One region of the Bacillus sp. URHA0034 genome, then DNA from elsewhere that is predicted to be linked to it. Evidence: riboswitches for the same ligand, from Rfam matches in the RefSeq annotation. Region 1 holds a riboswitch; each other region holds the start of a gene.
The links. Region 1 has a riboswitch for S-adenosylmethionine ahead of ACZ9EE_RS18110 (methionine ABC transporter ATP-binding protein). Riboswitches for the same ligand answer to the same signal wherever they lie in the genome.
Positions count from the first base shown of each region.

Region 1 (2,269 bases):
CTAGTAGTAAAAAGACAGTTTGGCTCATTGCTCCTAATCTTGCCCCTAATACTCCACCTGCAAGAAGAACACCTAGTGTTTGCAATGTAATAGGTACGGGTGTAAACGAAAGATTAATAGGCGGAACGATACCTAGAGCACCCATGACCGCAGCAAACACCGCTACAAAGGTAATTTCTTTAAGTTTCATTTTTACATTCTCCTCAAAATAAATATGTAATTAATTTAATTATGATAATATTCAATTTCATGTTAATTGTCAACCAAACATTAACTGCGGTTGACAATTCGCGTTTGTTTTGAAAAATAAATTAAGTTGTGCTCATTTGATCAAAGAATACAAAAAGGGCTTGGCAGGCCAAACCCTTTTGTTCATATAAGCAAATCAGCACCTTCTAAACTATGATGGAATGGTGCTGTATCTGTTTTCAGAAAAGACCTCATTTACTTATGGTACGGTTCATCAAGATTAATTCAAATCCTTTCAGTCTTGTTGAACAAAACTGAGCTGTTGGCTTAAGTACAATCGATCCCAATCTTTTTTCTGTCCATGTTAAAGAGATGAAACCATTACAATCTGATCTTTCAATTCTTCATTCTCAGCTAATTCTATTCTACAGATGATGGTATCTCACGTGGATGGATGGCTTTATTAATTCACCAGGCTTAATCTTAATATTTGTTTTTGTTTACCCGCTTAGAAGCAAGAGAACCGTCCCCTTGCTTCCTTTTCTATTAATAACTTTATTTCTATACTAGAAATAGTTTACAACTTGAAAATAGCAGAAAAATATTGACAATAGTCTTAATATTGCATAATATTATTATTATATTAAAATTAAATAACTTATCCAGAGAGACTGAGGGACAGGCCCGACGACGTCCAGCAACCATCATTTAATGAAAGGTGCTAATTCCTGCAGAATGTTTCATTCTGAAAGATAAGGTCTAGATAAAAATAGCCTCTTTCTGATGAAAGAGGCTATTTTGTATAATTTACAATTCCGGAAAGGAGATTACTATCTTGCTAATACTTGAAGACGTCCATAAAAGCTATGGAAAAGGCAAAGAGAAAAAAGTGGAAGCATTGAAAGGAATAAGTCTTCAGGTTGATAAAGGTGAAATATTTGGCGTAGTCGGTTTTAGTGGTGCTGGAAAAAGTACGCTAATCCGTTGTGTAAATTTATTGGAACGCCCTACTTCAGGGAAAGTCCTTATAAATGGTATAGATCTTTTATCCCAGACTCCCAAGGAATTACGTAGACAAAGAAAAAAGATTGGGATGATATTCCAACAGTATAACCTATTGCATTCAAAAACTATTTTTAACAACGTAGCAATGCCACTTATCTTGGAAGGCAGACCCAAAGGTGAAATCAGGAAAAAGGTGGAACAAGTACTCACTTTCGTTGGCTTAGAGGATAGGATGAATCATTATCCCGATCAGCTGTCGGGAGGTCAAAAGCAACGGGTTGGAATTGCAAGGGCGTTAGTCACAGACCCTGATATTCTATTATGCGATGAAGCAACATCTGCCTTGGACCCTAATACCACCGAGGCTGTATTAGAGTTATTACGAAAAGTTAGGGATGAATTCGGCGTAACCATTTTAATGATTACCCACGAAATGAATGTGATCCGTGACGTATGCGATAAAGTGGCCGTTATTGAAAATGGGATAATCGTTGAACAAGGGCCTGTCATTGACGTCTTCACCGAACCAAAGACTAAGATTGCCAGAAGCTTTGTACGGACTGTTCTAAACGATAACATCCCAAAGTCGATTCAACAACTAATTATGAATAATGGTCATACGAACATCTATCGAATCATCTTTAAAGGCAGTTCAACCAATATACCTTTAATCTCCAACACTGCAAAGAACTTTTCCATTGATTTAAATGTAATTCATGGCATGGTAACGGAGCTTCAAGGTAGTCCATTTGGGAACTTACTGGTTGAATTTAAAGGTGATGAAGAAGAAATTCAGCGTGCTGTGCACTATATAAGGGAACATAATGCTGTTATTAGGGAGGTGTCTGAAGATGCCATTTGATTGGTCTTGGTTTTGGCCTGAGTTCTTTAGTTCAATTAACGAGACTCTTTATATGGTCATAGTTGCTCTCATTATATCCGTTATTATCGGAATACCAATTGGTGTTGTTTTAGTCATTACAAGAGAAAATGGTATTTTACAGAATTCCATTATTTTCAATATTTTGAACGTCATTATCAATATCTTTCGTTCCATTCCATTTATTATCCTGGT
Region 1 is NZ_JBWCDK010000002.1:3,343,603-3,345,871, reverse strand. It holds gene ACZ9EE_RS18115 (biotin transporter BioY) at 1-190, opposite strand, end outside; SAM riboswitch class I at 845-948, shown strand; gene ACZ9EE_RS18110 (methionine ABC transporter ATP-binding protein) at 1,025-2,056, shown strand; gene ACZ9EE_RS18105 (methionine ABC transporter permease) at 2,046-2,269, shown strand, end outside.

Region 2 (2,269 bases), 620 kb from region 1:
TTACATCTTCTAGTGCTTCTCTTGTCGGATTTAAACTGCGGCCATAATCGTACTTTCCGAACTGATCGAAATCAGCTTGATGGAAGGTAGAGGCATGCTGAATGGGAACACTAACCGCCCCAGTTACTGGATCAATTTTATGTTTGTTGTGGAGCAGTCTGGTTTCAAAACTATATTCTTCGTGTGCCATTATGCAATTACCCCTTCCTGTACCTTCGCAAAAGCGTTCTGTAAGTCTTCAATAATATCTTGTGAATCTTCAATTCCAACTGAGAAACGTAATAAACGGTTGCAAACGCCGGCTTGAATACGAATCTCTTCCGGGATATCCATATGTGTTTGCGTTGCTGGATAAGTAATGAAGCTTTCCGTTCCACCTAAGCTTTCAGCAAAACTGATTAAATTTAAATTCTGTAAGAATGGATTCACCCATGCTTCGTCCTTGATTCTAAAAGAAACCATTCCGCCGCGTCCTGGGTAGAGAACATCCGTTACGGCATCATGCTGTGAAAAGAATTCAACGATGGCCTTTGCATTCTTTTCATGACGATCCATTCTTAGTGACAATGTTTTCATTCCGCGCATTAATAACCAAGAATCAAATGGACTTAACACGGCTCCGGCACCGTTATGGTGGAAAGCTAATCCTTCACAAAGTTCCTTTCCTTTTGCCACAACTAGGCCAGCAAGAACATCATTATGTCCCCCAAGATATTTCGTCGCACTATGGATAACGATATCCGCACCAAGGCTGATTGGCTGCTGTAAAAGCGGGGTATAGAACGTATTGTCCACGATTAACAATAATCCATGTTCCTTTGCGATCTTTGAAATAGCTGCAATATCCGATTCCTGCATAAGCGGATTGGTTGGTGTTTCTAGGAAAATCGCCTTTGTTTGTGCTGTGATTTTCTTTTCAACTTCTTCCGGACAACAGGTATTCACATATTGCGTCGTTAAGCCCCATTTCTTATAGCCTTTTTCTAATAAGCGGTAAGTACCACCATATAGATCTTCACTTACGATCCATTCGTCACCAGATTCAAATAAAGCAAGAATCAGTTGAATGGCTGCCATACCAGAGCTGCAGGCAAATCCTTGATCCGCACCTTCTAAATCCGCGATTGTTTTTTCGAGGAGCTGACGCGTTGGGTTTCCTGTGCGGGTGTAATCAAACCCGGTTGATTGCCCGATTCCCTCATGACGGAAAGCTGTTGAAAAATATACAGGCGGGTTCACTGTTCCAGTTGTTGTTTCACTGCGGTTCCCAATTTGGGCAAGTTTTGTATCGATTTTGTACATAACGGACACTCCTTGTAGTAAGTAAAGTTTATAATGTTTCGCATTAACGCGATTGAGTAGTAAAGCCTTTTGATAAATAAAAAAAGTCTTCTTATAAGAAGAAGACTTTTGTATGCAGTACATTTGTCATTCTTCTTATCTTGCAAATTAGTAAATTTGCAGGACTTAGCACCTTTTCAATGAGAAAAAAACATTGAAGGTTGCTGAGGTGTCGCAGGGCCCTTCCCTCAACCTCTCTTGATAAGAAATACATTATTTAGATTATTTATAAAATTTACTACAAATTTCGTGTTATGTCAATTTGTTTTTTAGTAATAACAATATCAATGAAGAAACTGGGCGAAAAATCTTTCTAAAAAAATATATAAATAGTTAATGGAAAAGTTGTTGACAGTGGTAGTTAATGGATTTATTATAGGGTTATAAATTGTTCTTAATAAAGAACTAAAATAGGTATTATGTAATAGGAATTAGTAGGTGGAATACATAGAGCTGATAAAATTATAACATATACAAGAGGGAATTTTAATTAAAAGAAATTCTTTTGATTAACTATGGAATTGATGTTCTATTTAGTGAACTCACATTTCTAATAGAAGATTTTGTAACTGATGAAATGTATGGCAGGAGGAAAAGATGAGCGCTATAGCCGGTATATATCATTTAAACGATGAACCAATCAATCTAGAGCACGGAAACCGGATGATGAAAGAATTAGAAAAATATCCGGCAGATGATATTCAGACTTGGCATAATGACAAAGTCTTCTTTGGCTGCCATGCACAGTGGATCACACCGGAATCTGTAGGCGAGAAACTTCCTTATTATGATCATGAACGGAAGTTAGCGATTACGGCAGATGCAATTATTGATAATCGGGATGAATTGTTTGAAAAATTACAAGTCAAAATATCGGACAGAAAAACAATGTCTGATAGTGAACTTATATTACTATCTTATTATAAAT
Region 2 is NZ_JBWCDK010000002.1:3,960,181-3,962,449, forward strand. It holds gene metC (cystathionine beta-lyase) at 1-190, opposite strand, end outside; gene ACZ9EE_RS21070 (methionine biosynthesis PLP-dependent protein) at 190-1,302, opposite strand; SAM riboswitch class I at 1,435-1,549, opposite strand; gene ACZ9EE_RS21075 (asparagine synthase-related protein) at 1,939-2,269, shown strand, end outside.
Region 2: linked by a shared signal. The riboswitch ahead of ACZ9EE_RS21070 (methionine biosynthesis PLP-dependent protein) and the one ahead of ACZ9EE_RS18110 (methionine ABC transporter ATP-binding protein) in region 1 are both predicted to bind S-adenosylmethionine.

Region 3 (2,269 bases), 540 kb from region 1:
GCCTCGCAGAACCAGGTTACATATACACAAGAATTCACAATCCGACGACCACCGTTTTCGAAGACCGCGTTGCCCTGCTGGAAGGCGGAGTAGGTGCACTCGCCGTTGCCAGCGGAATGGCAGCTATTACACTCGCGATTTTAAATATCGCCGAAGCTGGCGATGAAATCGTGGCTGCTTCCAATCTTTACGGCGGAACCTATAATTTATTAGCAGTTACCCTGCCTAAATACGGTATTAATGTCAAATTTGTTGATGCCGAAAATCCAGAAAACTTCCGCCAAGCGATCACGGGAAAAACAAAAGCAGTCTTTGCAGAAACCATTGGTAATCCAAGTTTACGTGTCCTCGATATTGAAAAAGTAGCAGACATTGCCCATGCAGCAGGGGTTCCATTAATTATTGATAATACTTTTGCCACACCATATCTTTGCCGGCCAATCGAGCATGGAGCCGATATTGTTGTTCATTCAGCAACCAAGTGGTTGTTAGGGAACGGAACCACAACGGGAGGAATCATTGTCGATGGCGGCAAGTTTGATTGGAATTCACCAAGATTCCCTGGCTTCACCACTCCTGATGACAGCTATCATGGCCTTATCTATGCAGAAGCTTTAGGGGCGGTCGCATACATCATCAAAGCCCGTGTTCAATTATTACGCGATCTTGGACCTGCGCTAAGCCCGCAAAATGCGTTTCAGTTTACATTAGGACTTGAAACCCTCCATGTGCGGATGAAGGAGCATGTTGCCAATACCAAGCAAATTGTTGATTATTTACTAGCTCATCCGGCAGTAGATTGGGTATCTTATCCTGGTCATAGCTCACATCCTGATAATGAATTAGCAAAAAAATATATGCCAAAGGGTGCGGGCTCAATGGTCGTCTTTGGCATTAAAGGCGGAAAAGAAGCAGGGGCGAAATTAATCAATTCATTAACACTCTGGGCCCATGTCGCCAATGTTGGCGATGCTAAGAGTTTAATCATTCACCCAGCAAGCACAACCCATCAGCAGCTGGACGCTGAAGGACTTAAGGCTGCCGGTGTATCAGAGGATTTAATCCGGCTTTCCATCGGTATTGAAAATGTCGAGGATCTAATCGATGACCTGGAGGCTGCGATTGAATCAGCGACAGGTTTATCTTCATTAAAGGCTAAAGCCTAAATTTACCTATTAAAGATATTCCGAAAAAATCGTTGACACCTATTTTTATACATGATACGATAATTTTTGTTGAAATAATTTAGTTAAAACAATTACATTTTAAATTGAATATAGAAGCTGTTAGCTCTTATCAAGAGAGGTGGAGGGATGTGCCCGATGAAGCCCGGCAACCGTCAATATTTATTGAAATGGTGCCAATTCACACAAAGCGTTTGCTTTGGAAGATGGGAGAAAGGTTTATTTTTCATGATGCCTTTCTGCCTGTGCAGATAGGCATTTTTATTTTTCTGAAATAATAGAAATCCTTTATAAGCATCCAGTTAACTCTATATTCAAATAAAGACGATAAAAAAGTAGGTGATCAAATGATTTCAATACAAAATGTTCGGAAGATCTTCCCTAGCAAAAAAGGTGACCTTAAGGCAGTCGATGATGTAAACCTTGAGATTAAAGAGGGAGAAATTTTCGGCGTGATTGGTTATAGCGGGGCCGGAAAAAGTACGTTAATCCGCATGTTAAACGGCTTGGAGATTCCAACAGAGGGAAGTGTCACAGTTGCGGGCCGTGTCATTTCAAAAATAAAGGGCTCACAATTACGAAAAGCCCGCCAAGAAATCAGTATGATATTCCAGCATTTCAACTTACTGTGGTCGAGAACAGTTAGTGAAAATATCGCGTTTCCCTTAGAAATTGCTGGTGTCAAAGGACCGCAGCGGAAAAAACGGGTCGCCGAATTAGTCAAACTGGTTGGTTTAGAAGGCCGGGAAAATGCTTATCCATCCGAACTTAGCGGCGGTCAAAAGCAACGTGTGGGGATTGCCAGGGCGCTTGCAAATAACCCTAAAGTATTACTTTGTGACGAAGCAACTTCAGCGTTAGATCCGCAAACCACGGATTCTATCTTGGAATTACTGGTGGATATTAATAAACGCCTAGGGTTAACAATTGTGTTAATTACCCATGAAATGCACGTGATTCGGAAAATCTGTCACCGTGTTGCAGTAATGGAAAGTGGCAGGGTAGTTGAACTTGGTTCGGTACTGGATGTATTTAAAAAACCACAGCAGCCAATTACGAAGCGATTTGTTCAGCAAGTATCTGAG
Region 3 is NZ_JBWCDK010000002.1:3,882,064-3,884,332, forward strand. It holds gene ACZ9EE_RS20650 (O-acetylhomoserine aminocarboxypropyltransferase/cysteine synthase family protein) at 1-1,166, shown strand, start outside; SAM riboswitch class I at 1,291-1,397, shown strand; gene ACZ9EE_RS20655 (methionine ABC transporter ATP-binding protein) at 1,532-2,269, shown strand, end outside.
Region 3: linked by a shared signal. The riboswitch ahead of ACZ9EE_RS20655 (methionine ABC transporter ATP-binding protein) and the one ahead of ACZ9EE_RS18110 (methionine ABC transporter ATP-binding protein) in region 1 are both predicted to bind S-adenosylmethionine.